Regions from separate parts of the Thioclava sp. GXIMD2076 genome, predicted to be linked through region 1. Evidence: riboswitches for the same ligand, from Rfam matches in the RefSeq annotation. Region 1 holds a riboswitch; the other holds the start of a gene.
What was found. A riboswitch is a leader RNA that binds a small molecule or an ion and turns the genes downstream of it on or off. The one in region 1 is predicted to bind cobalamin.

Region 1 (15,260 bases):
CAGTTGCCGCGGCGCAGACCCCCTGCCATGCTCCGGGCAAAAAGAACATCCCCAGCATACCTAGTGCCATCGGCATAACCGGAAGCCAGCCGAAAACTTCTCCATCGAACGGTATTCCCGCTGTTTCCCGAATGGTAAAGCTACGCTGCGTTTGTGTCATGGGAACTCTCCTCAGGATCATGGCCGGTCACTGGGAAAAGCTTTGCTTTGGCAAGCGGTTCCACGAAAGCGCGCTCACACCCACACACAATCAGAAGAAAATATCGTCAGCGGGTGGCGGCGAGGCCGCTGCATCCTCTTTGCCGAACAGCGCACGGTGAAGCGCGCGCTCCTCTTCCATGCTGTAGATCTCCATGATCTTGGCATCGAGCGCCTCGGGCAGTGCCTGAAGCGACTGCGATGGCTGTGCCTTGCGCGCCTCCTCTGCAAGACGGCGCTTGAGCTGATCCAGTTCGCGGCGCGCTTTCGGCAGACCCTCACCTACCTCGGTGACCGCAGCGACCAGCCCCGCCCGCAACTGCTGGCCCGACCGGACCAACTTGCCGCTTTCGTCGATGATCGCGCGCGTCTCGGTCTCGATCCTGTCCACCAGTTCCGCGGGCTGTTCCATCATCGTTATGAATTTGCCGATATGGGTCTCGATCCCGTTCAATGCGGCCTTTACATCATTATAGATCCGAGAGTTCTCGGCTGCGAGCTGCCCGAGTTGACGGGCGATCTCCTTCAGTGCCATGCCGTCATCGCCCAGTTGGCCACAGCCGATAATCGCGTTCATCCCGACGATCCGCATCTGCTCCTCCAGTGCGCCTATATCGCGTAGGCGATCCGAGAGTTGCCCGAATTCTGAGAAAAGCGTGGAGGATTGCCGCCCCGTCTCCAGTAGGACCATACGGATCAGGCCAAGCTGTGTCTCTGCTGCTGCGGTAATATCGCCAACCTGCGAGAAAAGAGTTCCCTTGCTCTGGCGCCCGCCACCCTTGCCGGCGAGCTCCTGCGAGATCCGAAGCGCTTCGACAAGCTTCTCCGACAGCCGGTCGGCCTCGAGCGTGAATGTATCGCTCGCCACCCGCAGCTGTGCACAGGCCAGATCCTCGATCTGGGAATGACCGGCAGGATCCGGCAGCGAAAGGATCTGCTCGCAATGTTCAAGCCTCTGGCGCGTGGCATCGCCCACCTGCAACGCGACCAGCCCCTCGCCCAACGCCGCCGCGAGATCGGCATTGCGCTGTAAAAGCGCCCCGCCAAGCTGTAACTGCGCCTCATCGCCGTTCGTCAGTCCTTCGAACATCCCCGCCAATGCCACGAGATTCTGGGTGAACTGGCGCATATCCTCCAGCTGGCGCCCGAAGCCCGATGTCGCCAGTCGGGCGATCCGGTCGCGGATCTTCTCGACCAGCGTATCCGCATCGGTCAGCACCTGTTCGGAATTCTGCACGATCTCGCCCGTTGCTGTGGTAAAGACGCTCAACCCCTTGTGGCGCCCTGCAAGCTCCGAGGCCGAAACCTTGGCGTTCAGGCCCACGATCTTCATCGTGCGCACGGAGCGCCAAAGGCATTTAAGCTCGCGCGCAAGGATTTCCACCTGCGTATCAAGCGTCTTTACCGCCTCCATCGAGGTCACCATGGCCTGTTCCAGATCATGGCTGCCGGTCTTGGCCTGAGCAAGCCTGCGGCAGGTCGCCTCGATCATGTCATCCTTCAACCGCGTCAGCTCGTCGATCGGCACCCGTTGCTCGTCAAGCGCATGGCCCGTGCGCAGCAGGAGCGACCCCATATCGAGGAAATGCGATTCGATCTGTCGCTGGATCTGCTGGACCACCGGCCATGAGACATCGGAACCAGGCAGCGTGGCGGCGCGGGCAATAGACATCACACACCTGCCCTTTCCTGCGCCGCGGCCCATCTGATGATCTGTTCGGCCACCTGCGACAGAGGAACCGCCTTTTCTGCCGCCCCCGTCTCCATCGCGGCACGGGGCATACCATAAACCACACAGCTCGCCTCGTCCTGCGCCAAGGTCCGCGCGCCGCCCGCCCGCATCTCGGCCATTCCGGCGGCACCATCGTCCCCCATCCCCGTCAGGATAATCCCCAGCGCCGATCCACCTACCACCTGCGAGACCGAGCGGAACAGAACGTCCACCGACGGCCGGTGGCGCGCCACCGCAGGCCCGTTATTCAGCTGCACCCTGTAGCCGGTCCCGTGGCGACCCAGCAGCAGATGCCGGTCGCCCTGCGCAAGCACCGCCTGCCCCCGACCGAGCGTGCGACCTTCTGAGGCCTCGAACACCTCGAGCGCGCTATAGCGGTCCAGCCGTTCGGCGAAGGCCGCGGTAAAGGCGCGCGGCATATGCTGGACAATGGCAATCGGCGGCAATGTGGGCGGCAATGTCTCCAGCACCGCTTTCAAGGCCTCTGTCCCGCCCGTGCTGGCCCCGATGGCGATCAGCGGCGGCCCTGCCACCCGCGGCGGATGGGAGAGTTTGGGCAGGATGATATCTGCGGTATGCCGTTCGCCCACGGGCTTGATCGGCGTCGCGGGACGGCGCTTTGCACGGCGCGATTGCGCGGCAGCACGGATCACATCGGAGATGCGGATCACCATCTCCTGTCGTTCATCCGGTGTGCGCGGGCGAGGCTTCTCGAGCACCTCGACCGCTCCATATTCCAGCGCTTTCATCATCGTCTCCGATCCTTCCTGCGCGAGCGATGAGATGACCACCACAGGGATCGGGCGCTGCGACATGATCTTGCGCAGGAACGTCAAACCGTCCATCCGTGGCATATGCAGATCGAGCAGGATCACATCCGGAAGAACACTGCGCATCTGCTCGACCGCGACAAACGGATCCTCGGCCTGCGCGAACAGCTCCATATCGGCCTCATCGGCGATCAGCGATGCAAACATCCGCCGCACGGAGGGGCTGTCATCGACAATCATGACTTTGATCGGATCGGATTGCATCGTGAATTATCCAATTTTCCGGAAGATTGCGGGGGCGGTCTGTTCGAGCTGCGGGTCGCGCATCATCATGGATTCCGAATGCCCAAGATATAGATAACCGCCCAGAGAAATATGGCGCGTTACAGAGCGTATCACCCGTGTCTGATCCGCAGGCGAGAAGTAGATCAACACATTGCGCAAAAAGGCCACATCGACATCGCGATCGAGCGGCAGGCTGTCATCGAGCAGGTTCATCTGGTGGAAGCGCACATGTCGGCGCAATGAGGGAATAACGCGTGACTGCCCCTCCAGCCGCCCCGTCCCGCGCATCAGGAACGCCTCGCGCATATTCTGCGGCACAGGCTCCAGTAGAGCATCGCGATAGATCGCCATGCGCGCGAGATCAAGCACCTCCCGATTGATATCGGTCCCCACGATCGACCAGCGGAACTCCCGATGGGTCGCAGCCCAGGTCGCGGCACAAAAGGCGATGGTCCAGGCTTCGGCACCGCTCGAAGCGGCGGCCGACCAGAGCTTCACACTCTGTCCCTCCAACCGTTTGCGCTCCACGGCCTCGGGAAGTGCCACATTCATCAGATGGTTGAAATGCGCGGGTTCGCGGAAGAAATCCGTCTTGTTGGTCGTCACCGCATCGAAAATCGCAGCGCGTTCCTCGGCCAGGGCATTTTCCTCGAAAAGATAATGCAGATAGCTGTCCAGAGTAGCATGCCCCAACTGGGCCATCCTGTGACGCAGGCGACTTTCGACCATGGTGCGTTTGCTCTCGCCCAACTGCACGCCGATCTCGTCCTGCACGAAGCTGGTGAACTGATGATAGAGGTGTTTGGCGCTTTGCACGGAATTGAGATTCATGAGGGATAAACTGGTTGGGGGGGAAGCAAATGCTGTCTGTCAGGCCGCACTGATACGGGGCGCCTGTGGAACCGATCCGCCAAAGACCTGTTGCAAACGGTCGATATCGAGCACCGACACAAACTCGCCTGCGCGCCGACCGAGGCCCGCTATCGTGCGATGGTCCCAGTGAAGAAGCTCTGCCTCCGGCACAGGATCGAGCCGGTCATTATCCAGCTCGCGGACCTCGATCACCCGATCCGCCCGCATGGCGATCCGTGCCTTGCGTCCGCCCTCCTCGATCCAGAGGACGAGGATGCGCGTGCTGTCATCCTCGGCTTTTGGCGCGAGTCCGAGAATGGAGCGCAGATCGATCACCGAGACCCCTGCACCACGCACATCGATCACACCCAATACATGCGGCGGTGCATCGGGCAACCGTGCAATCTGACGGCGGTCGAGGATTTCCTGAACGCGGCTCACAGGAATGGCGAAGAGATCCTCCGCCACACCTAGTATCACGACCTGCCCCAGCCCGGCTCCCTCACCGCTCATGCGACGCGGTCCTTGCGGGAATGTTGTGTAAATTCCGCATCAAGCGCATCCTCGGCAGACCCCAGATCGAAATCGAACCCGACATTCTGCCGTTTCGCCTTGGTCGGAGCTTTGCGCATCTTGGGTTTGACCTGGTTGCCCGAAGAGGCCGCGACGCGGAAGAACTCGATGGCGGATTGCAGCTGCTCTGCCTGACTGGTCAGCTCCTCTGCGGTGGCCGACAGTTCCTCGGAGGCCGAGGTGTTTTCCTGCGTGACCTTGTCGAGCTGCTGGATCGCGAGATTGACCTGCGACGCGCCCGTGGCCTGTTCCTGCGTCGAGCGCGAGATCATCGCGACCAGTTCGGAGGTCTTTTCGATATCGGGCACGAGACCCGCGAGCATCTGGCCCGCCTCCTGCGCAGCCTTTACCGTGTTGCCAGACAGGCTCGAGATCTCGCCCGCAGCGGTCTGGCTGCGTTCGGCCAGTTTGCGGACCTCGGAGGCCACCACGGCAAAGCCGCGTCCATGTTCGCCTGCACGGGCCGCCTCGACGGCAGCATTGAGCGCCAGCAGATCGGTCTGGCGGGCGATCTCCTGCACCACCAGAATCCGCTCGGCAATGGTCTGCATCGCTTCGACAGCCCGCGCGACCGCTTCACCGCTCTCGCGCGCATCAAGGGCCGATTTCTTGGCCATCGCTTCGGTCTCGCTCGCATTATCTGCATTTTGCTGGATATTGGCCGCCATCTGCTCCATCGACGCCGATGCCTGTTCGGTCGAGCTGGCCTGTTCGGTTGCGCCCTGGCTCATCTCTTCGGAGGTCGAAGCCATCTGGTCGGCACCCGCGGCGACGTTACGCACCGCACCGGTCACTTCGGACACGGTCTCGCGTAGCTGTTCGACCATCGAATTAAGCGCCCGCATCAGATCGGTCACTTCGTCATTGCCACGCAGATAGGCCGTCTCGGTAAGATTGCCCTTGGACACTTCTCGCGCCAGATCGATTGCGCGTTGCAGCCCGCGGGAGATCGAGGTGACAAGCCAGATGGCAGAGATAAGTCCGACGATTACCGCGACAGAGAGCATCGTGAACAGCAATATGCGCGCATCGGCATAGATCTCGTCGGTGCGGGCCGACGCCTCGCTCATCCGGCTCATGTTTTCCTGCAGGATGACGGCGAGGGAGGACTGCATCTCGGACCAGAGCCTCTCCGCATCGACGGTGAGGATGCGTGTGGCAGCTGCCAGATTGCCGCTATCGCTCAGAGCGATCGCGCGGTCATTCGTCGCTTTGATCTCCTGCGCGACGCGCTCGTATTCGGCCAGTTGGGTCTTGCCTTCATCGGTCGCGATCGCCTCGAGCCGTTCCCGATAGCTGAGCGCTATTGCACGGCCTTGCGTCATCCGCTCCATGATCCGCTCCTTGCCTGACTGATCGCTGGTCAACAGATAGTCACGCACATCGCGCTGCACCTTGAGCTGTTCGGAAATCAGCTCCTCGGTCAGACGGACGCGCAGGGCATCCTCGTCGACGACGGTATTGAGGCTCTGGTTCAGATTCCCGAGATCACGGATCGCGATCATCTGGGCCACGCCCACCATCACGATGATGGCAGCGAAGGCAAGCGCAAGCTTCACTTTAATGGTCAAACGCATTTGGCCGGTTCCTGTTCGTTTTGGGAATGAGCCGCACTCCCCGGCACGGCAATGGCAAAGATCCGTTCGAGATCGGGTATGATGACGAATTTTTCGTCCATAAGGGCGATGCCCTTCACAAAATCGGGCGGCCATCGCATACCGACCTCGGGGATCGGATCGATGGCGCCATCGTCGATATCGGTGACATCCAGCACACGGTCGGCAAGCACGGCCACCGTCGTCACCTCGCCCGCAAGCGGTATATCGAGCACCAACATGCGGGTGTTTTCGTCCGGCTCGCGCGTTTTCATATTCAGCGCGATCCGCAAATCGGCCAAGGGCACGACCCCGCCGCGCACATTGATCAGACCGGTGGCAAAGCGCCCCGCCTGCGGCACCCGCGTAACGGGGACCGGCTCGAGGATCTCGCGCAACGCCGAGGTCGGGATCGCCAATGTTTCGGTGCCAAGGATGAGTGTGACGACCTTCATCATGCGACCCTCTCGCGCATACGGAGCGCCTCTTCCATTGACCGGCCCGCCGCGACGAGATTTGCGACATCAAGGATCAGGGCAACGGTGCCATCGCCAAGGATGGTCGCACCCGAAAAGCTCTTGAGCCCCGCATGCAGCCGCGAGAGCTGCTTGATCACCGTCTGGTTATTGGTCACCAGCCGGTCCACCACGACGCCCACGCGCCCACCGAGCGCCGTCACGATCACCACTTTCTGGAAATCGGAGCGCGGGCCCGGAACATCGAAGAGATCAGCGAGCCGGATAAAGGGCACCATGCCCCCACGGACATTGAGGAAATTCGAGCTGGTATCGCTCTGCGCCAATTCGGACGGCAGCTCGACACATTCCTCGACCGCCGCAACAGGGATCGTATAGCGCTCCTGTCCGACCTCGATCAGCAGGCCGTCGATAATAGCGAGTGTCAGCGGCAGACGCAGGGTGATCTCCGTCCCATAACCGGGCTCGGAGGACACCTCGATCTGCCCCCGCAGACCTTCGATGACAGAGCGCACCACATCCATACCCACGCCACGCCCCGAAAGATCGGTGACGGTCTCCGCGGTCGAGAAACCCGGCGCGAAGATCATCATCCGCAGGTCCTGCTGCGTGACGATCTGGTCCTCGGTGATCAGGCCGCGCTCGAGGGCACGGGCACGGATACGCGCCAGATCGAGGCCCCGCCCGTCATCGCGGATACGCACCAGCACCTCGGCACCGGCATGGGTGGCCGACAGCTCGATCCGGCCATTGCCGGATTTCCCCTGCGCCGCGCGCGTGGCGCTATCCTCGAGACCATGGTCGATGGAGTTGCGCAGCAGGTGGACCAGCGGATCGGCCAGCGTCTCGATCACCGTCTTGTCCAATTCGGTCTCGCCCCCGAGCGTCACGAAGTCGATGGGCTTGCCAAGGCGGTCGGAGAGATCATGGATGAGGCGACGGAACCGCCCGAACAGCGTGCCGATCGGCACCATGCGGATCGACATGGTGGTGTCGCGCATACCCGATGTCAGCCGTCGGATATCCTCGGCCACCGACATCAGCGATGGCAGGCGCATCTCCTGGCTCAGGTCATGCAGGCGGGCCTCGGCAATGACCAGCTCGCCCACACGGTCCATCAGCTCATCCAGTCTCTCGGTCGCGACCCGCATGGTCGACAGCGCCGCTTCCCGCCCCGTTGGCAGGGCATCGCCCCCACCCGTCTCGCCGGCCTCCGGCTGGGGGGAGCCCGTCGCCACGGTCAGGTCGGGAGAACCATCTTCCTGCCGGATGTCGAGAACGAGATCATCCGCGGAAAACACGAAAACCCCATCGATCTGGTCGCGCGTCACCCCCGATGGCAGCCTGATCGACCAGCGGATCGGTGGCACCAGCGGGTTCAGCGCCTCGAGCGGGGGAACCTCGGAGAGATCTGCGCGCAGTGTGACCTCCGGATCCAGCTCGCGCAGTTCCTGCAGGAGCGCGGGGATCGAGATCCCCAGCCCCAGCGCCTCGGGGCCCGCGGCAAGCGTCACCTGCCAATCGGCGCCTCGGGAGGGCGCCGGCGCAGCCTGCGGGGCCTTCTGGGAGAGGGCATCCGCCAGCGCCTGCAAGAGCGCGGGGCTCGCCGGTGCCGCAGCCTCCGGCGCATCGAGCAAGGCCAGAAACTGGTCACAGGCCGCAAGGGCCACCTTGATCAGCGCATCGGTCGCGCAGGCTCCGGGCTGGCGCAGGGTCTCGAAAGCAGTCTCGAATTCATGCACGAAGGCCGACAGCGCTGAATGCCCGAACATCGCGCTCGACCCTTTGAGCGTATGCAATTCCCGAAAAAGGGAATCGATCAGCTCCCGATCCGCAGGACGCGATTTCAGATCCAGCAGGTTTGCCTCGATCGAGGCCTGCAACTCCAGCGCCTCGGCAAGAAAGATCTGGGCAGCGTCGTCATCCATCGACATCAGCCCGCGACCTTCTTGACCACATTCAGAAGCTGCTGCTGGTCGAAGGGTTTTACCATCCAGCCCATCGCCCCTGCCGCCTTCGCCTGCTGTTTCAGATCGTCGCGCGTTTCGGTCGAGATGAAGACGATCGGCACGCCAAGCGCCTCGGGGCGCGCACGATAGGTGCGGATGAAGGTCAGACCGTCCATCTTGGGCATGTTCTGGTCGGTCAGGATCGCATTGGGTCGCTCGCCCTGCAGCTTGGCCAGTGCATCCTCACCATCAGCGGCCTCGATCACCCGATAGCCCGCGCGGGTCAGCGTTGCACTGACCATCTGGCGGACGGAGGGAGAATCATCGATGGTGACAATCGTTTTGGTCATGAAGTGCGGCCTTGGATTGGGGCCCTGCGACAGATGCGCCGTCACGGATCAGGTGCGGTGCCGCGGGACGGGAAACTAACAGGGAATGATATCGACCCAGACACCATCCGGATCGCGTTTGAGCTGGTCATCGGTGAGCGCGGACTGCGCAAGTATCGCGGGCACAGGAGAGGTATCCTCCAGCGTGACCTGAAGCCGCGCCTTGCGGAGCTGCGCCGTGCGGAAGGCCGCGATCAGCACCGACATTCCGGCCATGTCGCAGGCCGTCCATCGGGCGGTCTCCAGGCGGATGGACGCACCAGCGACAAGTGCCTTGTCGAGCTGGCTGGCGACGGCCTTGGCATTGGCAATCGTGATCTCGCTGACCATCATGTGAGAAATTACTCTTCTGGGTTGCATCATCTAGCAAGAGATCGCCCCAAAGAATTAACGGAGAGCTAAATACGCCACAAAACCTGACGGCTTAATTAAAAAGCTATGAAAATTTAGGGCTGGTGTCGCGGCCGGAAGGGCCGGTGGACAGGTCCCGGAATGCATCAATCACAGTGGCTGCGGATCGCTGCGCCAAGCCCAGATACGGCATAATGAAATCTTCATGCCAGAAAGCTGCTCGTCATCAATCTATTTCTTAGATGTATCTGATATCCTTATCAGAAATTCGATCGCATGTCTATTGCCCGTTGTGCATATCTACCGCGCGCAAACGTGAGTTGTGCGCCAGCACCAAGCCCGTATAACCGACGCAACCTTCGACGTTGTAGAAGGCGTAACGAGTGACCTTTTCTTGCTGTTCGCGCACCACTCCCTGGCCGCGCGCGCCCCGATGTCTTATCGGGATTTTCTCAACAGATAGATATCCATGATCCAGCCATGGCGGCTGCGGGCCTCGGCCCGCGTGGTCAGGATTCGCTCCGAGACCTCGGCAAGCGGGCCCGACAACCGCAGCTCTTCCGCCATACCGGCATAGGCGGACCACCAGATCTCCACCCCCTCCGGATCGATCGCGGTGAAGGCCCCACCCTCGTCGAGCATGACCACGACACTCTCGGCGCCCTCGGGCCAGCCGTTATGGCGCAGATTGCGCCCCGTAGTGATGGTCACCGGCCCGCCGACCGTATTGAGCGGGATGGCATGGCCCGCCGTCATCGCCTGAATGGCCGTAATTCCGGGAATGACGCGAAGCTCGAGCGGCATCCGCGCGGCCACCCGTTCGGCCAGCCGGAGCGTGCTGTCATAGAGCGATGGATCCCCCCAGACGAGAAAGCCCGCGCGCCCGCCTTGCGGGAGAGCGGCGCGCAACTCCTCTTCCCAGATCCTCGCGATGGCGTCATGCCAATCCGCCACGCGGCGCTGGTAATCGGGTTCGGACGCATCGCGCACCGGAAGGGTGAACTCGCGCAGCGCAGGCCCGCTATCGGGCAATACACGCGCGCAAATCGCGCGTCGTGCCTGTGCCAGATCATCCTTTGCTGCACCCTTGAGCGGGATCAGGATCACCTCGCAGGCTTTCATCTCTTCGATGGCCTGAAGCGTCAGATGGTCAGGGTTACCGGCCCCGATCCCGATCAGAGAGATTGCCCACATTACCGCCCCCAGACGTTTCGCAGAAAAAGAACCGCAAAAGAAAACCGCAGCCCGTGACAGGCTGCGGTCGGATCCTTAGCAGGTGCGCCAGGGCTGTGCCAGCACTCAGGCGGAATAGACGCGTGCGAGGACGAAGCGGTTGCGCCCCAGCGCCTTGGCACCGGCCAGCACGGCCAGATCGATGAGCGGCTCGACCAGCACGACCGACATATAGGCGATGCCGAAGGTGCCGACATTGGCCAGCGTTGCAACCGACACACCCTCACCGTAAAGCACCCAGAACGCGACCCATGCGATTACCCCGCCCTGATAGGCCGTCGAAAGCGCAAGCGCCTGTTTATAGGTGATATCGGCATAGGCGGTATCGGGGGCGATCAGGCGTTGGGCCAGCGCCTGAAGCGCAAAGAGCGGCACCAGAAGCGTGGTGACATTCATCGCATATTGCGGCAGATCCTGCGGCTCGAAGAACAGCCCCTGCGTCAGAAGCCCCAGCGCCAGGCCAATGGCCGCCGGCACGAAGCCCAGCATCAGAAACAGCGTGGAACCGAGGATCAGATGGACCTCAGACACGCCCGCCGGATGATGCGGCAGGATCTGGAACGAGACGAAAACCGCAGCGGTTGCGGCTGCGGCACGGGCCGCCATCATCGGCAGCTCTGCGGTTTTGAGCGTCCTGACCCCCTCATGGGCGACATAAGTGGCGGCACCTGCGGCGGTGGCGTAGCTTAGAAGAAGTTTGGCACCATGCACGATGCCCGGTTCGATATGCATATACGTTCTCCCTGCCGTCGACCCCGACGGCATTTATGGTGACTGACGACGGGCCAGCGGCCCATATCCACGGCAGGTCTCCTGACTCGCGACTCGTCACCTGCATGCCGCCTTCCCCCTTGCGGAGTGGCATTCCGGAGCAGGCTCACCGCTTACAGTTGCGGGGGCAGTTCCGGATTTGGCGCCTGATGGCTACACCGCACCGGATTCCCTTTTCATCCGGCAGCACCTCTCGGCCACCGGAAACCGTGGGATCACTCTTGGCGAACGGGGTCGTCAGGTCAAGCCGCGCGAAGCGGGAGCGCAGAAATTGGCACAGCCGGACAAGAATTGGCCCGTTCAGGCCAGCGCGCCATAGAAGATCAGCGCGGGCTTGACTGGAATCGCGCCATTCGCGGCCTGTCCGGTGATCTGGGCCGCCAGCTCGCGCATGGTCCCACGCCAGATCACCTCGTCGGGATGGGAAATCGATTCCGCCATCATGGCCGGCGTTTCGAGGCTCAGCCCCGCAGCCTCCAGCCGCTGTGCCAGCGCCACAAAGGTGCGCCGCGCCATATAGACCGCCGTGACCGCCTGCGCATCGGCCAGTGCCGCCATGTTCAACTCCTCGGGCAGCGCACCCGTGACGTCATGGCCGGTCACGAATTGCAGTCTGCGCGCGGTCAGCCGTCGCGTGAGCGGGATCTGTGCCGCCGCCGCTGCCGCCGAGGCCGCCGTCACCCCCGGGATGATCTCGAACCCGATCCCCGCCGCACGACAGGCGCTCAGCTCTTCCTCGAGCCGCCCGAAAATGCCGCCATCGCCCGATTTCAGCCGCACGACCCTGCCGCCCGCGCGGGCATGATCGACCAGAAGCTGGCTGACATGGTCCTGTTTTGGCGACGGACGTCCGGCCCGTTTGCCCACGCCGATCAGATCGCATTCGGGCCGCGCCAGATCGAGGATCGGACCGGCAGAGAGATCGTCGAAGAGGATCGCATCGGCCTGCCGGATACGCTCGGCCCCGCGCAGGGTCAGAAGTTCGGGATCCCCCGGACCGGAAGAGACGAAACTGACGAACCCGCTCATATATCCTCCGCAATCAGATGGAAGAAGGTGCCCGTGACATAGCCCCTGCGCGATCCGGTTTCCACCACCGAAAGACCGGCCGCATCGGTCACGCGGGCCAGAGGCGCGTCGGGCTGCGACAGGATGGTCGAGAAATGGAACTCGTGCCCGCGCAGCGCCGTGCCTTCGGCCTGCCCCGGAATGGGCGCCAGAAGCCGCGCGTGACGATAGCCCAGATGCATCTTACGTTTGGCATAGGAGGTCTCGAGCCCCAGAAGCCCCGCCATCGCGTGGCGTGTTCCGTCCTTGTCGACCAGCCCCTGCCCCAGCACCATATAGCCGCCGCATTCGCCATGCACGGGACGGGTCTGCGCGAAGTCGCGAAGCCCCTTTAGGAAGCTCGCCTTTCCGGCAAGCCGCCCCGCATGGAGTTCGGGATAGCCGCCCGGGAGCCAGACACAATCGGCCGTCGGGTCGGGTGACTGGTCCTCGAGCGGCGAGAAGAACCCGATCTCCGCACCGGCCTGCCGCCAGCCGTCCAAAAGATGAGGATAGAGGAAGGAAAAGGCCTGATCGCGGGCGATGGCAATGCGCTGGCCGGGGGGCGTGAGCGGAGCCGCAGCACCCGCAAGCGCGCGTGTGGGCGCGGCTTGCGCGCGTAGCGCCGCAAGGTCGAGATGCCCTGCCACCAGATCGGCCATCGCCTCAATCTGCGCGTCAAGCTCGGGCCGCTCGGAGGCCTGCACGAGCCCCAGATGGCGCGAGGGCATCTCGAGATCCTTCAGGCGCGGCAGGCATCCGAGGCAGGCAATGCCAGCCTCGGCAAGCCCCTCGCGGACCATCATCTCGTGGCGCGGGCTGGCCACGCGATTGACCACGGCCCCTGCGATCTTGACCTCGGGACGCAGCCGCGCGAACCCCAAGGCGACCGCGCCCACCGATTGCGCCTGCCCGCCCGCATCGATCACCAGCACCACCGGCCAGCCTGTCAGCACCGATAGATCCGCGGCACTGCCACGCGCGGTGGCCCCGGTTTGCGCGACCCCGTCAAAGAGCCCCATCGCCCCTTCGGCAATCACCAGATCCGCCCCTTCGGCGCCTGATATGATCCGCGCCATCACCCCCTCGGGCATCGCCCAGCTGTCGAGATTGGCCGAAGGCAGGCCGGAAGCCACCAGATGGAAGCCCGGATCGATATAATCCGGCCCCGCCTTGAAGGAACGGACCCCGACACCCGCGCGGTGATAGGCGCGCAGCAGGCCCAGAGTGAGCGTGGTCTTGCCGGTGCCTGACCCAGTGGCCGAGATGATGAGCCCGTTCATTCAGTTCCCTCCGGAAAACGCGGATCGGTCCCTACGGGTCGGTAGCGGCGGTCGTAATCGCCGGCATAGAGACGGCTCTCGTCAAACCCCTCCTGCGCCAGCGCCCGTCCCACCAGAATAAGCGCGGTGCGCCCCCGCATGCCCTCCGATGCCACAAGCACTGTGCCGAGCGTGGCGCGCACAATCTTCTGGTCGGGCCAGCTCGCACGCCAGACGACGGCCAGCGGACAGTCCGCGCCATAAAGCGGCAAGAGCCGCGCGACGACTTCCTCGAGCACATGCACCGAGAGATGGATCGCGAGCGTCGCGCCGGTTGCCGCGAAATTCTCGAGCGTCTCGGTGTCGGGCATGGGGGAGGCCCGCCCCGAGGTCCGCGTGAGCACCAGCGATTGCGCGACGCCGGGCAGGGTCAGCTCGGTGCCGAGCGCGGCGGAGGCTGCCGCAAAACTGGGGACACCGGGGCAGATCTCGTAGGGGATGCCCTCGGCCCGCAGGCGGCGCAGCTGTTCGCCCATCGCCGAATAGATCGACAGATCCCCCGAATGGAGCCGCGCCACATCCTGCCCTGCCTGATGGGCGGCGCGGATCTCCGTCATGATCTCGTCGAGCGACAGAGGCGCGGTGTTGATGATCCTCGCGCCATCGGGGCAATGCGCCAGAAGCGCCTCGGGCACCAGCGATCCGGCATAGAGACAGACAGGCGCCCGCGCGATCAGATCGCGCCCGCGCAGGGTGATCAGATCGGCCGCACCGGGGCCTGCGCCGATGAAATGGACGGTCATGGGTGATCCTCTTCCTTTGCTCCGGCGTCCGGTGAACCGGCCAGCGCCGTTGTGATGGTGCCGCAGGGCGAGACCCTGCGGGGCGACAGGATCTGCGCGCCCACGCCGGCAGCCCCGAGCGCCAGTGCCTCGGCCACCGAGCCCGTGCCGAATGCGTTCATGATGCGGGAGGACACCGTGGGGGTCTGCACTCCGCGCAAGGCCGCACGCGGCAGGAGGCGCAGCGGGATTCCCTGTGCGGTGAGTGCCGGATGCGCGCCCTTATCCCCCAGCACGGCCAGCAGATCGACCGGCCCCGCATCGGCAATTGCCTGCGCCAGTGCCTCCGCCGTCGCCTCCCTGCGCAGCCCGATACCCAGCACGCGGCTCATCGCGTCACACTCCATTGCAGGATCGGGCGGGCGCGGTCCCAGCCCCGCATGCGCCCCAAGGGAGCATTCTCGGCCAGCTCGATCCGCAGGAGCGTTCCGCCACGCTCGGCCTGCAATCCGAGGTAAAGCGCCTCGCTTTCCAGCGTCACCGCGTTACCGGTGACCCGTGTGCCTTGCGGGAGCCGCTCCCAGAGCGCGGCAAACCCCTCGCGCGTAAGCCCGCCGCCGATGAACACCGCATCGGGACGCACTTCAGGCAGCGTTTCGGGCCAGTGGCCCTGAAGCACATCGATCCGGTGATCGATCCCGAATTTCATCGCGTTCTCGGTAATCTGGCCGAGCCTGTCGGCGCGCGGCTCGAGAGCTGCGGCCCGCCCGCCCGCCAGCGCCCATTCGACAGATATCGAGCCAGAACCCGCGCCGAGATCCCACAGATATTCGCCCTGACGAGGCGAAAGCGCCGATAGCGTCAATGCCCTGACGGGGCGTTTGGTGATCTGGCCATGATGGGTGAAGAGGCTATCGTCGAGCCCGAAGCCACGCGGCAGACCGGGCCCGCCCTGCGCCGAAATCGCCACCAGAACAGGTTGCCCGAACTCTCCG
Region 2 (15,260 bases), on a different replicon from region 1:
ATGGCAATCTGCCTTTCAACGAAGCGATGAAAGCGCGTGTGGTTGCCGAGGCGCGCGCCGCCGAAGGCGACCTGCGCGCGCTCGCACTGATGGGGCTTTCGATCTTTTCCGAACAGATCAAGGACCAGCGCGAGCTGGTCTTCAAGGCGCTGGTCAAGCTGGCGTTGATGACCTTGATCCTGTTTTCCATCCTTGCGATGGGGGCGGTGGCGCTCTGGCGCCTGTGGCGGTTCGGCCAGCAGAAGGCGCTGTCCTTGCGCGATGCGATGACGCGGATCACGGCGGTGGTCAACGCGTCGGTCGATGCGGTGGTCGTGGTGGATGCCGAAGGGACCATCGTCGAGTTCAATGGTGCGGCAGAGACCATCTTTGCGTGTCCGAAGGCCGAGGCGATCGGGCGCGAGATGGCGGACTTCGTGACGCTCCCCACTACGGCGGCCAGCCGTCGCGGTCTGAACGAGCTTGAAGCCAAGCGCGCCAATGGCGAGGTGTTCCCCGCAGAACTGTCCATCCGCGAGGCCGAGCTGCGTTCCGGGCGCCTGCATGTCATCTATCTGCGCGACATTTCGCGCCGTGTCGCGGATAAGGCCGAGCTGATTGCGGCGCGTGACAGGGCACTGGCTGGCGAGCGCGAGAAATCGCGCTTTGTCTCGGTCATGAGCCACGAGTTGCGCACGCCGCTCAACGGTCTGCTCGGCTCTTTGGAGCTGATCCGCGATACCGATCTCGATCAGCGCCAGACCTCCTTGGTCGAGGCGATGGAATTTGCAGGCCAGTCGCTCTTGCAACATGTCAATGACGTGCTTGATGTCGAGCGGTTGGATGCAGGTAAGCTCGATATCGCAAAGGTCGACTTCGATCCGCGCGGGCTGGTGGAAGAGATTGCCAAGGCGTTGCGCCCTGCTGCGTCCGGGCGCGGTAATTCGCTGACAGTGGAGCCCATGACGTCGATCCCCAAAGCGGTGATCGGCGATCCGGCGCGCCTGCGGCAAGTCATGATGAACATCGTCGGCAATGCGGTCAAATTCACCCGCAACGGGCTTGTCCAGATCGAGATGGAATATGCGATGGCGGGGCAATCGCTCGAGATCAGGGTCATCGATAGCGGCATTGGGATCTCGCGGGCTGATCAGGAACGGATCTTCGAGGATTTCGTGTCGATCCTGCCTACCGGCGCGCAAGACATATCGGGGACGGGTCTGGGGCTGGGTATCGTGCGCCGTCTTCTCGAGGCGATGGGCGGAAAGCTCGGCGTGGAGAGCGAGCCGGGCGAGGGCACGGTGTTCTGGTTCTCGTTACCTGCGCCTACGGCGCTGGTGCGGCGTCAGGCCGAGCCGCAGCCTAAGGCTGCGGCCGTCATTCCACCTTGCGATATCCTGATCGTCGAGGATAACGCCCTCAACCGCGAGGTTCTGCGCCAGATGCTCCTGCAGGGGCAGCACCGGGTGGTGATGGCCATTGACGGGCAGGACGGGGTAGATGCGGCGCGCAAGCAGAAATTCGACTTGATTCTCATGGATCTGAACATGCCGGTCCTCGACGGGCGGCAGGCCACTCGGGTCATTCGTGCCAGCGACGGGCCGAACCGCGACACGGTGATCGTGGCGGTCACCGCCAATATCTCGCCCGAGGCGGCGGCGGAGCTGAAGACGGCGGGCTGCGACGATGTCGTGTGCAAGCCGATCAACCGTGCCGCGCTGAACCGTCTGCTTCTGGCCCAGCATCAGCAGCAGTCGCAGCTGGATGCAGAGGCGGATGGCTTTGCCGATCCGCTGATCCGCGATGATCTGCGCGAGATGTATGGCGCGGAGGAATTTAGTGCCCTCGAGCAGGCCTTTCTTGCCGAGGGGCGCAAACGGTTATCGACCCTCCAACAGAACCTCATGTATGACGATCTGGAAAGCTTCGCCTCGATCGCGCATCAGTTCGCGGGATCTGCGGGAATATTGGGGTACAAGAAGCTGCATTCCATGCTCAAATGTTACGAGAACAGCGCAAGGGACGGCGATAAGGACGAGTTGTCGCGCAAGATGGAAGAGCTTCTTGATCTCTGGGTCCGTGTGGAGGAGATGATCCACGGGTCGTCCGCTGGACCGTTTTTGACGCCGGCATCTGCCGCGCCTGCACCGCGTAAGATCCTTCCCTGAGAGTGGCGCATACGCTCGGGAATGACAGGCCGTATTATCCATCTTGTCAGCCGTCCGCATGAAGGCTAGAGGCGGGGCCGCGCGCGTGCCGAGAGCTAACCGGCTCCGCATGTCACGCATCTGTCTTTATCGTCATGCCATGTTCGTCCCGAACACAGAGAGGGTCCGCCTATGACACAGGTTCCGTTGCAGATGGGGTGGGAGGAATGGCTGGCATTGCCCGGGCTCGGGGTGCCTGCGATATTGGCCAAGGTGGACACAGGCGCGCGGACATCGGCGCTGCATGCGTCTGGCATCGAGATTACCGGCACGGCCGAGGCGCCGATGGTGCGTTTCACCCTGCAGCCCGTGCCGGAAAATGACGCGATTGCAGTGCAGTGTGAATGCCCGCTTCTGGACCGGCGCGATGTGACCTCGTCGAATGGCGAGACCGAGCAGCGCTATGTGATCGGCACAGATGTCGAGGTGGGCGGCGCCCGCTGGCCGATCGAGATTACGCTGACCGACCGCTCGACCATGGCCAGCCGAATGCTGCTGGGCCGGCAGGCTCTGGGAGATCATGTAACGGTGCTGCCTGCCGAGCGGCGGTTGCAGGCCGAGCTGGATTATACGGGCTACACCGTGCCCGCGCCTGATGATCAGGCCCGTCCGAGCCTGCGGATAGCCATCCTTACACGCGAGGATAACTTCACCACCCAGCGTCTGGTCGAGGAGGGCCGCGCGCGGGGCCACAAGGTCGATGCGATCGACACAACGCGCTGCTATATGGCGATCAACACGCTCGCGCCCGAGATCTATTATGACGGGCGCAAACTGCCGCGCTATGATGCGGTGATCCCGCGGATCGGCGCATCCATCACCCCTTACGGGGCGGCGGTGCTGCGCCAGTTCGAAACGCTGGGCACCTATTGCGTGAACGGCTCGCACGGGATTATGGCCTCGCGTGACAAGCTCTGGGCGCATCAGATCCTTGTGGGCGCAGGGATCGGGATGCCCGACACCGCCTTTGCGGCCTCGCCCAAGGATACCACCAACCTGATCGAACTGGTGGGCAATGCACCGCTGATCGTGAAGCTTCTGGCCTCGACGCAGGGCAAGGGTGTGGTGCTGGCCGAAACGCGCAAGGCCGCAGAAAGCGTGATCTCGGCGTTCCGCGGGCTGAAGGCCAATTTCCTCGTGCAGCATTTCGTGCGAGAGGCGGCGGGCGAGGATATCCGCTGTCTGGTGATCGGCGGCAAAGTCGTGGCCGCGATGAAGCGCAAGGGGGCGGAGGGCGAGTTCCGCTCGAACCTGCATCAGGGTGGCACGGGCGAGGTGGTGAAGATCACCCAGCAGGAGCGCCGCATGGCGGTGAAGGCCGCGCGCAGTTTCGGGCTCGGCGTGGCAGGGGTAGACCTTCTGCGCGCCTATGACGGTCCGAAGGTGCTGGAGGTCAACTCCTCCCCCGGTTTTCAGGGGATCGAGGCGGTGGCGGGCAAGAATATCGCAGCCCTTCTCTATCGTGAGATCGAGCAGCGCAAAGCCGTTCCCCGCAAGGCCTGATCAGTAGCCGGTGACGCCTTCAAGGGCGGGGAGCGGCACGGGAGCCGTCACGTCTTCGGGGCGGCGCTTCTCGTAGAAGGCGTTACCGCCTGTGGTCAGCACATAATTGATATTGTTGTAGCGCGCGCGATAGGTTGCGGTGTGGAAATACAACGAGTTGCCGATATAGGGGTGACGCTCGCCGCGCAGCACCGAGCGCGCTGCCGCGCGGATATAGGGCGCGCTGTCGAGATTCATCTTGCGGCTCATGATGCCGCGGGCGAACTGGTTTTTCTGCATCACGACACCGCAGACCGTATTCGGGAAATCGGGCGAGCGGACGCGGTTCATCACCACCGAACCGACGGCGATCATCCCGTCGCGGCTGGAGCGGTTGGATTCGAAATACATCGCCCGTTCCATGCATTCCTGCGGGGTGGCACGCGGACCTATGCCGCAGCCTGCCAGAAATGCGCTCAGCACCAGTCCGGCAAGGAGAGCGAGGCGGGAAGAGAGAAGATGGGGCACGATTGGATCCGCGATCGAAAGTTTGGCTGTGGTTAACGTGTCAGATATTCGTCGAGCTGGCTATGCAAAAGCTCCAGCGCCTTGCGCAGATCGGTCTCGGTGGTCTGCGGCGGCAGGGGAGGCAAAGCCGCCCCTACATCATGGCGAATGGCTTGCGCGAAGCTTCTGGCCGTTTCTTCGAGCGCACGGGCTTTCTCCGGATCGGGTTCGGGGGCCAGCAGGGCATGGCCGGTTACGGCGCCTGCCAGCACCCTGAGCGCGCCCAGAACGCGGGCGGCCTTGTCCAGCTGATCGGCCGAACGCCGCCCCTCCATCATCTTGCGCTGGCGCACGGTCTCGGCATGGGTGCTTTCGAGCCCCGCCTGCCGGCGCAGCCGGTCAACGGGTTCGGGCAGGCCGGTGCTGCCGACCGAGGCCGCCGCATAGTCCATATTGGCCTGCACGGCACGCGCCAGAATATCGCGGAAATAGGGTTCGGCACGGCCCGGCCAGAGGGTGGCGCCCACGACGAACGCGATGGCCGAGCCCAGGATATTATCGAGCGCGCGCGACAGGGCAATGCCGTGATCGGGCATCAGCAACTCTGTCACCAGAACGAAAAGCGCGCTGACCCCTATGGTGAAGATGGTGTAATTCACCCGTTTGAAAGCGATGGTGAGCGCCGAGGTCGGGATAATCACGGCCAGCAGCGTCAGCTGCCCCGGACCGAGCGCCAGCAGGCCCGCGGCCAGAAGGCCGCCCGCGATCGAGCCCAGAACCCGTTCCAGCATACGCGGCCATGTGGTCGAGAGCGCGGGCTGCAGCACGACGATAGTCGCCATCGTGGCCCAGTAGAAATACTGCATCTCGAGTGTCACGCAGATCAGGTAGGTCGCCACCACTGCAACCGTCAGCCGCAGGGCGTGGCGCAGGATCGGGTCAGGAATGTTGCGCCAGCTGGGGCGGGGCGTGCGGTCCGATTGCGGCGCTTGGGTCTCGGGGGGCTCGCCGCGCAGATGCTCGGCCAGACGCAGGAAGGCCTCTGCAACCGCGCTGACCACGGCCTGCGATTGTGCGCCGCCGCGTTCTGCCGCACGGCGCAGGTCTTCGGCCTCCCAGACCAGCCGGTCGGGATTGGGGTGGCGGGTCATCGCCTGCATCTGCGCCTCCGACAGCAGCGCCCCGATCCGCGCAAGCTGTTCGCGCAGCGGTGCTTCTTCGGTGGGTGCAAGCGGCTCGCTCAGCATGTGGTCGAGCGCGATCATCGCGGCAAAGATCCGGTCGGCGGTACCCAGTTCGGCCATGAACTGGGTCTGGCCATTGCCCACGCCCAGGATGGTGCTGCGCGCCCGTTCGATGGCTGCGCGCAGGGCGCGGCGGTATTCGGGTTCGGCGGCGCCCAGGATCTCCTGCTGGCCCAGCCGCGCGGCCATGGCTGCGTTCATCTCGGAAAGCCGGGCAAAGACCGAGGCGATCGCGCGCCGAGCCGGACTTTGCGAGCGCAGCCGCCAGATCCAGAAGCTGAAGACCAGCGCCCAGATGCCGCCTATGAGAAATGCGCCGGCCAGATGCAGGGAGGCGATTGGCGAGCTGGGAAAGCCCACGGCCACGCCGCCCACCACGCAGATCAGCGTGCCCGACTGCGCGCCTGCGGGGCCGAATGTGCCGCCAAGGGCGGGCAGGAAGATGATCGGGATCAGCGTCAGGCAGGCATAGATCGGCCCGAGGCCTGCGCTTGCCGCGCCAAGGAAAGCCGCCAATGTGCCTGCCGCCACAAAGGCTCCCATCGCGCGGAAACGGGTGCGGTCGCGCCCGCCCGGGTCGCATAGGCAGACCCAGAAGGCGGCAAAGGCGGCCCAGAGGAGCTTCGGCTCGCCACTGGCCACCGCCGTCAGCACCATTGCGGCAAAGGCCAGCGAGGCGCGCAAGCCCTCGGCGACGCCTATGAATTCGGGGACCATGCCGATCGAATATCCCTCGAGCCGCCGCGCGAGGCGGTAGATCAACGAGCCTGGGGCGGCAGGGATGGAGGGCTGGGGCATGGGCTATGTCTTTCGCTCGGATGGACCTGATCTAGGACCATGAGCCGCGTTTGGGAATGCCGCAATCTGTCGCAAGCGGCCGGAACCCTGCGGCTTTGGCCGCGATGCAACAGCGCATGACAAAGGCCGCATCCCTGATGGAATGCGGCCTTCGTGCAGCAGGAGCGCGATCAGACCTGTCTGCGGCGCGCGCGGCGGAAAACACCGATCAATCCAAGGATCACGATCACCGCGATGATGATGCCCGCCCATGTCATCCATGCGGCGTTCTTCACGATCCACGGCACCTCGCCGCCCGAGCGGATGGTGTCCACGGCGGCCTTGTCCAGCTTCGGATCGGTGCCGCCGAAATTCGTCTGGACATACTTGGCAAGGGCCGCGATCTGGCCGTCATCAAGATCGTTCCTGAAGTTCGGCATGACCGAATAGCCCGTCGCATCGTGACGGCTGATGCCTTCGGCAATGGTCATCACGAGGTTCGAGGGATCTTTCGAGGTCACAGGGGCCGATTTCGACAGGCTCGGGAAACGTCCGTCGGGTGCGCCCTGACCATCGACACCGTGACAGGCGGCACAGGCCGAATTGTAGAGCTTCGCCCCATCGGTCGTGCTGTGATCGGCCAGTGCATCGGCATGGTCGGGATTGCCCTGCCAATCGGCGGTCTCGTAGCTCGTGATCGGCACTTCCTGCACGGCGGGGGAGGCCGCCACATCAATGGCCGATTGCACCGCAGGCACTTTCTTGAGATAGGCCGCGATCGCTTCCAGATCGTCATCCTTCAGCTTGCTGAGCGAGTGCTCGACCGCTTCGGCCATCGGACCTGCGGCCGATCCATGCCCTTTGGCAAAGCCGTTTCTCAGATAGGCGACGATATCCTCGTTCGACCAGTCGCCAATCCCGGTGGCCTTGTCGGGCGTGATATTGGGGGCACGCCAGCTTCCCAGCGAGCCACCGCCCAGATATTCGGACTGTTTCTCGTTCATCATCAGCCCGCGCGGGGTGTGGCAGGTGCTGCAATGTTCGAGCGCATCCACCAGATAGGCGCCGCGTGCTTCCTGATCCGACAGGCCGTCCGGTGCCGTCCAGCCAGGCTTGGGCGAGAAGAGCATGTTCCAGCCGATCATCAGCGCGCGCTGGTTGAAGGGGAAGGGCAGGTCGGTTTTCTCGGCAGGGGCTGCATCTACCGGATCAACGCCCTGCATCAGGTAGGTATAGAGCGCCTTCACATCCGCATCCGTCATCTTGGCATAGGACGGGTAGGGCATGGCCGGATAGAGATGGGTGCCATCGGGCGTCACACCCTGACGGATGGCCTTGGCGAATTCGTCCTCGGACCAGGTGCCGATGCCATAGTCCTTGGAAGGCGTGATATTGGTGGCGATGATCGGCCCCATCGGCGAGGAGATCTTGTAGCCGCCCGAGAAGGGTTTGCCATCGACGGGCGCCGTGTGACAGGCGGTGCAGTCGGCGGCGCGGGCGATATATTCGCCCTGTTTCACCAGATCGGCATCCGATTGCGCGAAGGCGCTGGTGGCCAGAGCCGTAAACACCGTTGCAAGAGTAAGCAGACGCATGGCTCAGACCTCCTTCGCGATGGTGTCGGCGGCGCGGATTGCCAGCGCCACGGCGGTCAGCGTCGGGTTGACCACCGACGAGGAGGGCAGGTTACCGGTGCTGACCACGAAGAGGTTCTCGTGATCCCAGCTGCGGCAGTCCTTGTCCACGACCGAGTCCGTTGCCTTGTCGCCCATGATGACCGTGCCCATGATATGGTCATGGTTGGCCAGATCGCGTGACATGTTGAGCACCTCGCCATTCATCGCGCTGACAAACTGCTGATAGTCGTTGATACAGGGGTCGATCGCGCCACGGGCGTAGTCGTCCACCGCATAGGTGATGCGCAAATTGGGTTGGCCGAGCGCGTCCTTATGCGGCCCCGGTTGCACGCGGTTGGCCGGATCAGGCAGCGTCTCGAACATCGAATAGAGGCTCATATAGCGGGCGCTGTCATGTTTGATACGCGCGTCCAGCTCGGAGCCCAGAACGCCTTTTTTCAGCAGGCGTTTGGTCATCGCCTCGTTCGGGACGAAGTTGTTGACCGCGTGTTTCATGCCCGAATGCTGCGAACGTGTCGGGCCGTCGCGATAGCTGAAGATCGCGCCTTGCTGGATCGGGCCACGGCCCGGCCAGACCGGATCTTCCGAGAAGAAGTCAAAGCCCAGGCCAAGGTGTGGCATCAGGTTGCGCCCGACCATATCGCTGGAATTGCCGACCTCGGAGGTGATCATCAGCTTGGCGCTTTCATAGCCATGGGCGGCCAGCACGAAGACCTTCGCGGTCAGGCGGCCTTCGTCCCCTTTGGACGATTTCCATTTGACGGCGGCAATCTTGCCATCTGGACCTTTCTCGATCTGGGTCACGGTGGTGTTGGTCATCAGCTTGACGCCCGCCTCGACGGCGAGATCGGCGTGGAAGACGCCGGAATAATTCGCGCCGATCGGGCAGACAGGGGCGCAGTTGTTGTTGCCTACACAGCCCGGACGGCCACGGTAATTACCGCTCATCATGGCCGAGGGCTCGGCCACCACATCAAAGCCCAGAGGCTCGATCCGGCTTTTGAAGGTGTCCAGCATGTAGCTGTTTTTCTGCGCGGGCATCGGGAAATCTTTGGAGCGCGGAGGCCATGTCTCTCCCTTGCGCACGCCAGACTGGTCTTCCTTCATATTGCCTGCGACGCCAATCTCGTACTCGGCCTTCACATACCACGGCTCGAGATCGCTATATTCGATAGGCCAGTCGCGGCCCACACCATAGGTGGATTGCATCTTGAAGTCATCGGGGATGAAGCGCCATGTCGCGCCGCCCCAGTGCCAAGTCGAGCCGCCCACCAGTTTGAGGAAGTTGGCGATCATCGGGAAGTCGCCATCATTCTCGACATAGTCATGCGAGGCCGAGGTATGCGCCCAGGGCTCGTCCGGATAGGGGCCGTTATAATCGGTGCGGCGGGGAGAATTGCGGAAGGCCTCGATCAGGCGCCAGCGCGGAATGCGCACGCCCGCCTCGAGCATCAGAACGGATTTGCCTTGCTTGGCCAGCTCGTAGGCGGCATTCGCCCCTACCGTGCCGGAACCGATGACAATCACATCGGCATCATAGTCATTAGCCATTGGGTATAGTCCAGATTTCTAAAATAGTTACAGCGCGATCACTTGATGTCGTCAGCGGTGGGCGGCTCGGCCCAGTAATTCTGCTTGTGCTGCGAGTAGGTCGGGATCGGAGTGGTATTGCCGGTGGGCTTCCACATCAGCGCATCGCGATAGGTGACGAATTTCGCGTCATCCTTTTCCTGCGACGGATCGGGCGTGCCGGTATAGCCCAGATACCAGACGGCGGTGATCGTGGTCATGGTCTCGCGCAGATCCTGATCGGGACTGGTTGCAAGGAAGGCGTCGATATCCTCGATATCGGCGGATTTGATCGCATCCGACAGGGTAACGACCTTGGTGTCGAAGCTCGGATCCAGCTCGACCAGCTGGTCATAGGCGCGCTCGACCAGCTTGGGGTCGAAGCCCTTCTGCCGGGTCACGAAAGCGCTGATCGTGCCAAAACCCGCCGCCCCGTCCGCGGTGGCCGCCATTGCACGGCTCAGGCCCAGTCCGGTGCCCGATGCCGCCACAAATCCCGCGACCGCAGAGGTGATCAAGAAGTTGCGTCGGTCCATGCCGGAAAGCTCTTTCGATGCAGCCGGAGCCTCGGCTTTATCGGTGCGACATTTGGTCTTGTTCAAAACGTGACACTCCTCACTAATATTTCAGATAGGCCGCGTCGCGAAATGGCTGGACCGTGAAACAGTGCGGCTTCGGGCAAGCAAATTTCGAGTCGGGCGTTTGTATGCGTTTGTATGCAAACCATTGGCGTTGATCATGTGCGTGCTTATGAATGGTGTATTCCGGAAACAGCTATAATGGCGCATTATCTCCCGCTGGCGTGAAAATCCTTGAAAACGGTCGATTATGCTCGGTCTTGAATGGCGCTCAATGCGCCTTCGGGTAACCTGCCGAGGCACAGGTAACGCTACGTCGCGCTCTGGCTGCCAGAAATTCGTCGCGTGGCATCGCTTGACCCCGGCGGGGGAGGATGCAAAACCACCTCACCGGTATCCGCGAGGATATAATAGGGAATCCGCACCGCTCCGGCGGCAACCGGAACTGCCCCCGCAACTGTAGGCGAAGAGCGCCTTTGCAACACCACTGGGCCATCGGTCCGGGAAGGGCAAAGACGCGTTGAGGCGCCAGTCAGGAGACCTGCCGGCCTGAAGATGTTAACCGGACGGGGTGTGTCGGTAGGGCAGGCGGGGTCTCCGGCCCCTGTCCTTTATGGCGCTTTCCGCTCCTTTCGATAAGGACGGAACTGATGAAATGCATGATACTGGCCGTGGCCTCATTGCTGGGTGCGGTCTCGGCCTCCGCGCAGACGCATTATCCGCTGCAGATAGAAAATTGTGGTCGTAAGGTCCGCTTCGAGGCGGCCCCCGAGCGCGCGGTGACGATCGGTCAGTCGGCCACCGAGATCCTCTATTCTCTGGGGCTTGCGGATCGGGTGAAGGGCACCTCGGTCTGGTTCAACAAGGTGCTGCCGCGCTATGCCGAGGTCAATGCACAGATCCCGCGTCTGGCCGATAATGATCCGAGCTTCGAGAGCGTCGTGGCCCGTAAACCCGATCTGGTTGCCGTGCAATATGAATGGCATGTCGGTCCCAATGGTGTGGTGGGCACCCGTGAGCAGTTCGCAGATCTGGGGATCAATACCTATATCCTTCCCGCCGATTGTGACACCAAGGACAACAGCACCGGCGGCGATGGCACGCGGGTAGGCGCCTTTGATCCCGTGCAGGTCTATAAGGGCATCCGCCAGCTGGCCGAGATCTTCGATGTCGCCGACAGGGGCGAGACGCTGGTCGACGATCTGCAGGCGACCGAGGCGCGCGCCGTGGCACGGGCCAAGGCGCTGGATCTGCCGAAGGGCTTGAAAGCGGCCTTCTGGTTCTCCTCCGCCGATATCGCGCTCGATCCCTACATGGCGGGCCAGCTTGGTGCGCCGGGCTATATGATGCGCGCGCTCGGCCTTACCAACGTGGTGCAATCCGACGAGGAATGGCCCACGGTCGGCTGGGAGAGTATCGCCAAGGCCGACCCCGATGTGCTGGTGATCGCCAAGATGGACCGCCGCCGTTTCCCCGCCGATGATGTCGAGGAAAAGCTGAAATTCCTGCGCAGCGATCCGGTGACACGGCAGATGAAAGCGGTGCGCGAAGGGCATATCGTGGTGATGGACGCCCATGCCATGAGCGCGACCCTGCGCACGATCTACGGGCTCGACAGCCTGTCCGATGCACTGGCGGGTATGACTTTCCAATGAGCCGGAAGGCGCTTTTATGGGGTGCGGGGCTGATCGTTCTCGCGCTGACCCTGCTGGCCGGGGCGGCCATTGGCGAGACGCGGCTGCCGCTGGCTTCGGTTGCGAGGGTGCTCGCCAACCATCTTTGGCAGGCGGGCTATCCGGTGGACCGGATCGATGCGGGTATCATCTGGTCCTACCGGCTGCCCCGCGCGATTGTGGCGGCCAGCTGCGGGGCGGGGCTGGCGCTGACGGGGGTCGTGCTTCAGGCGCTGTTGCGTAATCCGCTGGCCGATCCCTATCTGATGGGGCTCTCGGCGGGCGCTTCCACCGGCGCGGTGCTGGTAAGTATCGCGGGGTTCGGGGCGGGGGCGCTCAGCATGTCGGCAGGCGCGCTGATCGGGGCGCTTGCGGCCTTTGCTGCCGTGGTTGCGCTGGCTCATGCCATCCCCGGCACGGCGCGCGGCACCAGCGGGGCGGCCGCGATCATCCTTGCCGGGATTGCAGGCAGCCAGATGTTCAATGCGCTCACCGCTTTCATCATCGCGCGCTCGGCAAATGCCGAACAGGCGCGCGGTATCATGTTCTGGCTGATGGGCAACCTCTCGGGTGTGCGCTGGGAGGATGTGCTCCCCGCCGTTGTGGTGACCTGCCTCGGCGCGCTCGTCTGCCTCTGGCACCGACATGCGCTCGATGCCTTCACCTTCGGGGCCGAGAGTGCGGCATCGTTGGGGATCAATGTGCCCAAAACGCGCGGGATCCTGATCACCGCGACCGCAGTGATGATAGGGGTTTTGGTGTCGAAAGTGGGTGCCATCGGTTTTGTCGGGTTGGTGGTGCCCCATGCGATGCGCTTTCTGGTGGGCACCCGCCACCAGCGCCTTGTGCCGGCCTCGGCGCTGGCGGGGGCGGTGTTTCTGGTTCTCGCCGATATTGTCTCGCGCATCATCGTGCCGGGGCAGGTTCTGCCCATCGGGGTGGTGACCGCGTTGATCGGGGCGCCCGCTTTCGCGCTGATCCTGATGCGGGGGGCGCGCTGATGGTGCTGCGCGTGGAAAACCTGCAGGCTAAGGCGCATCGGGTCGAGATCCTGCACGGGATCTCGCTGACGGTCGGGGAGGGTGAATATCTGGGGCTGATCGGGCCGAACGGCTCGGGAAAGTCTACGTTGATGCGGATGATGGCGGGTTTGGGAAAGCCTTCTGGGGGCAGGGTGCTTTGGCAGGACAGGCCGCTGGTGGAACTGGGCGCGCAGGTGCGGGCCCGCCAGATCGCGCTGGTCGAACAACAGGCCGAGACCACCGACCGGCTGCGGGTGCGTGAGGCGGTCGAGCTGGGGCGTATCCCCTTCCTGTCACCCTTGCGGGGCTGGAGCATGCGCGATAGCGAGGCGGTGACCCGCGCTCTCTCGGCGGTCGATATGGCAGGGCGCGAGGACCGGTTGTGGCACACGCTTTCGGGAGGCGAGCGCCAGCGGGTCCACATCGCCCGCGCATTGGCCCAGTCGCCTGCGCTTTTGCTGCTTGACGAGCCCACCAACCATCTTGATATCCGCCACCAGCTGGCACTTCTGGCCCTTGTGCGGAGCCTGCCCGTCAGCCGGGTGATCGCGCTCCATGATCTCAACCATGCGTTCTCCTGTGATCGGGTGGCGCTCTTGGAGGGCGGGCGGCTCAAGGCGATAGGTCCCCCTGCCGAGGTGCTCTCGCCCGACAATTTGCGCGAGAGTTTCGGGGTCGAGGCGCGGCAGGTGCGCGATCCGGACGGACATCTGGCGCTGCATTTCACAGCGAGCCTGCCGCGGGCCGGTTGATCGCGCGGCAGGCCGATCCCATCTTGCGGGATGGGCCTGCCGGACATATCCCTGCACCCGCCGGAAAAGGAGCATCCCATGGCCATACCCGATACCCAGATCCCCGTCTTCGTGCTGACCGGTTTTCTGGGGGCTGGCAAGACGACGCTTCTCAACCGGCTTCTGGAAGATCCCGCCTATGCCGATACCGCGCTGGTGATCAACGAGTTCGGTCTGGTGGCGGTCGATCATGATCTGGTGCGCAAGGGCCGCGAGGCGCGGGCCAGCGTCACCACGACGGGCTGTATCTGCTGCACGCGGGGCAGCGATCTGCGCGCCTCGCTTGACGAGCTGCTTGTGCTGCGGCGCAACGGGACGCTGCCGCCTTTCTCGCGGGTTATCGTGGAGACAACAGGGCTGGCCGATCTGGCCCCCATCGTGAACAGCCTTATTCCCGGCGGGCTGGCGGCGGTCGCTCTGGCCGATCATGCGGTGGCGCGGGCGTTCCGGCTGTCGGGTGTGATCACGGTGGTGGATGTCGAGGGGATCGGGGCGGTGCTCGAGGCCCATCCCGAAAGCCTTCGCCAGATTGCCTTCGCCGATCATGTGGTCCTAAGCAAGACAGACCTCCACCCTGCGGGAGATCTGGGTGAGGCGCTGCGCGGCCTCAATCCGGGGGTGATCGTGCATGACGCGGCTGCCGATGGATTCTCGCCCGCCAGTCTGATCGGAGCTGGAAGCTACAGCGCCTTCGGCAAGGGCGAGCAGGTCGGCAAATGGCTGGCTGCTGAGGCGCAGCAGCCGCCCCTGACGGGCGGTCATTTCCATGATCTCAACCGGCATGGAGGGGTGCAGGCAGTGCCCTTGACCTCGGATACACCGGTTGATGAAACCGCGCTGCGCCAGTTCCTGACGCGGCTGACAGCCACGCCCTCGAACGGGCTTTTGCGGATCAAGGGGCTGATGGCGCTGCGCGATGACCCGTCGCGCCCGCTGGTGGTGCATGCGGTAGGCCACAGGCTCTATCCCGGTCTTCGGCTCGAGGGCTGGCCCGACGGGCAGGCCGGCAACCGGCTTGTGATCATCGGCACTGCGCTCGATGAAATGGCTCTGCGCCAGCAATTCGACCGTCTGGGCGGTCTGCCCTTTGCGGATTTTCCCATCGTGCAGGGCATCCGTTGAGCATATCGTGGTCCGGCGGCACCCCTCGGTTCACCCCTCGGTTCACGCTGCCCGTTCACGCCAGCGTGCGTTGACAGCCGCGTTCTGCGGGCGCAGAAGCCATAGCTGAGTTGTTTGGTCGGGAATAAACGCCCACCATCCAGAGCTAGGCGAAAGAGGCAGGTCATGCTGGCAACTTTGGTGATCGCGCTCCGTGAAGGGCTTGAGGCGACGCTGATCGTAGGGATCATCGCGGCCTTCCTGCGTCGCAACGGGGCGGGGCTCGGCCCGATGTGGGCCGGTGTCGGGCTGGCGGTTCTTCTGTCGCTGGGTGTGGGGCTTGGCCTCAACCATCTCGAACAGAGCCTGCCGCAGGCCCGTCAGGAAGCGCTCGAGACACTGATCGGCGTGGTGGCCATCGTCTTTGTTACCGGCATGATCTGGTGGATGGACCGCCACGGGCGTGATCTTAGATCGAGCCTCGAAAAGGATGCGGCGGCCGCGCTCTCGGGGCGTGGGGCCACGGCACTGGCCGCAATGGCCTTTCTGGCGGTGCTGAAGGAAGGCTTCGAGACGGCGGTGTTCTTTCTGGCAACCTTCTCGGCGGCGCAATCGGCCCTTTGGGCAGGGATCGGCGCGCTGATCGGACTGGCGCTGGCGATCGGCATCGGCTGGGGTATTTATCAGGGCGGG

Region 2: it holds a riboswitch for cobalamin, as region 1 does, so the genes downstream of both, WDB91_RS17370 (ABC transporter substrate-binding protein) here and WDB91_RS11075 (energy-coupling factor ABC transporter permease) in region 1, are expected to answer to the same signal.

The regions. Positions count from the first base shown of each region.
Region 1 covers NZ_CP149932.1:2,239,249-2,254,508, forward strand. The annotation lists gene WDB91_RS11020 (DUF3429 domain-containing protein) at 1-160, opposite strand, end outside; gene WDB91_RS11025 (hypothetical protein) at 251-1,870, opposite strand; gene WDB91_RS11030 (chemotaxis response regulator protein-glutamate methylesterase) at 1,870-2,964, opposite strand; gene WDB91_RS11035 (CheR family methyltransferase) at 2,971-3,816, opposite strand; gene WDB91_RS11040 (chemotaxis protein CheW) at 3,856-4,350, opposite strand; gene WDB91_RS11045 (methyl-accepting chemotaxis protein) at 4,347-5,987, opposite strand; gene WDB91_RS11050 (chemotaxis protein CheW) at 5,978-6,463, opposite strand; gene WDB91_RS11055 (chemotaxis protein CheA) at 6,460-8,415, opposite strand; gene WDB91_RS11060 (response regulator) at 8,415-8,780, opposite strand; gene WDB91_RS11065 (STAS domain-containing protein) at 8,856-9,152, opposite strand; gene cobF (precorrin-6A synthase (deacetylating)) at 9,609-10,364, opposite strand; gene WDB91_RS11075 (energy-coupling factor ABC transporter permease) at 10,470-11,135, opposite strand; cobalamin riboswitch at 11,189-11,401, opposite strand; gene cobA (uroporphyrinogen-III C-methyltransferase) at 11,475-12,203, opposite strand; gene WDB91_RS11085 (cobyrinate a,c-diamide synthase) at 12,200-13,504, opposite strand; gene cobM (precorrin-4 C(11)-methyltransferase) at 13,501-14,286, opposite strand; gene WDB91_RS11095 (cobalamin biosynthesis protein) at 14,283-14,657, opposite strand; gene cbiE (precorrin-6y C5,15-methyltransferase (decarboxylating) subunit CbiE) at 14,654-15,260, opposite strand, start outside.
Region 2 covers NZ_CP149934.1:51,470-66,729, forward strand. The annotation lists gene WDB91_RS17335 (ATP-binding protein) at 1-2,147, shown strand, start outside; gene rimK (30S ribosomal protein S6--L-glutamate ligase) at 2,319-3,689, shown strand; gene WDB91_RS17345 (cell wall hydrolase) at 3,690-4,154, opposite strand; gene WDB91_RS17350 (FUSC family protein) at 4,229-6,217, opposite strand; gene WDB91_RS17355 (c-type cytochrome) at 6,388-7,791, opposite strand; gene WDB91_RS17360 (GMC family oxidoreductase) at 7,795-9,384, opposite strand; gene WDB91_RS17365 (sugar dehydrogenase complex small subunit) at 9,423-10,004, opposite strand; cobalamin riboswitch at 10,355-10,544, shown strand; gene WDB91_RS17370 (ABC transporter substrate-binding protein) at 10,631-11,635, shown strand; gene WDB91_RS17375 (iron chelate uptake ABC transporter family permease subunit) at 11,632-12,654, shown strand; gene WDB91_RS17380 (ABC transporter ATP-binding protein) at 12,654-13,427, shown strand; gene WDB91_RS17385 (GTP-binding protein) at 13,506-14,588, shown strand; gene efeU (iron uptake transporter permease EfeU) at 14,754-15,260, shown strand, end outside.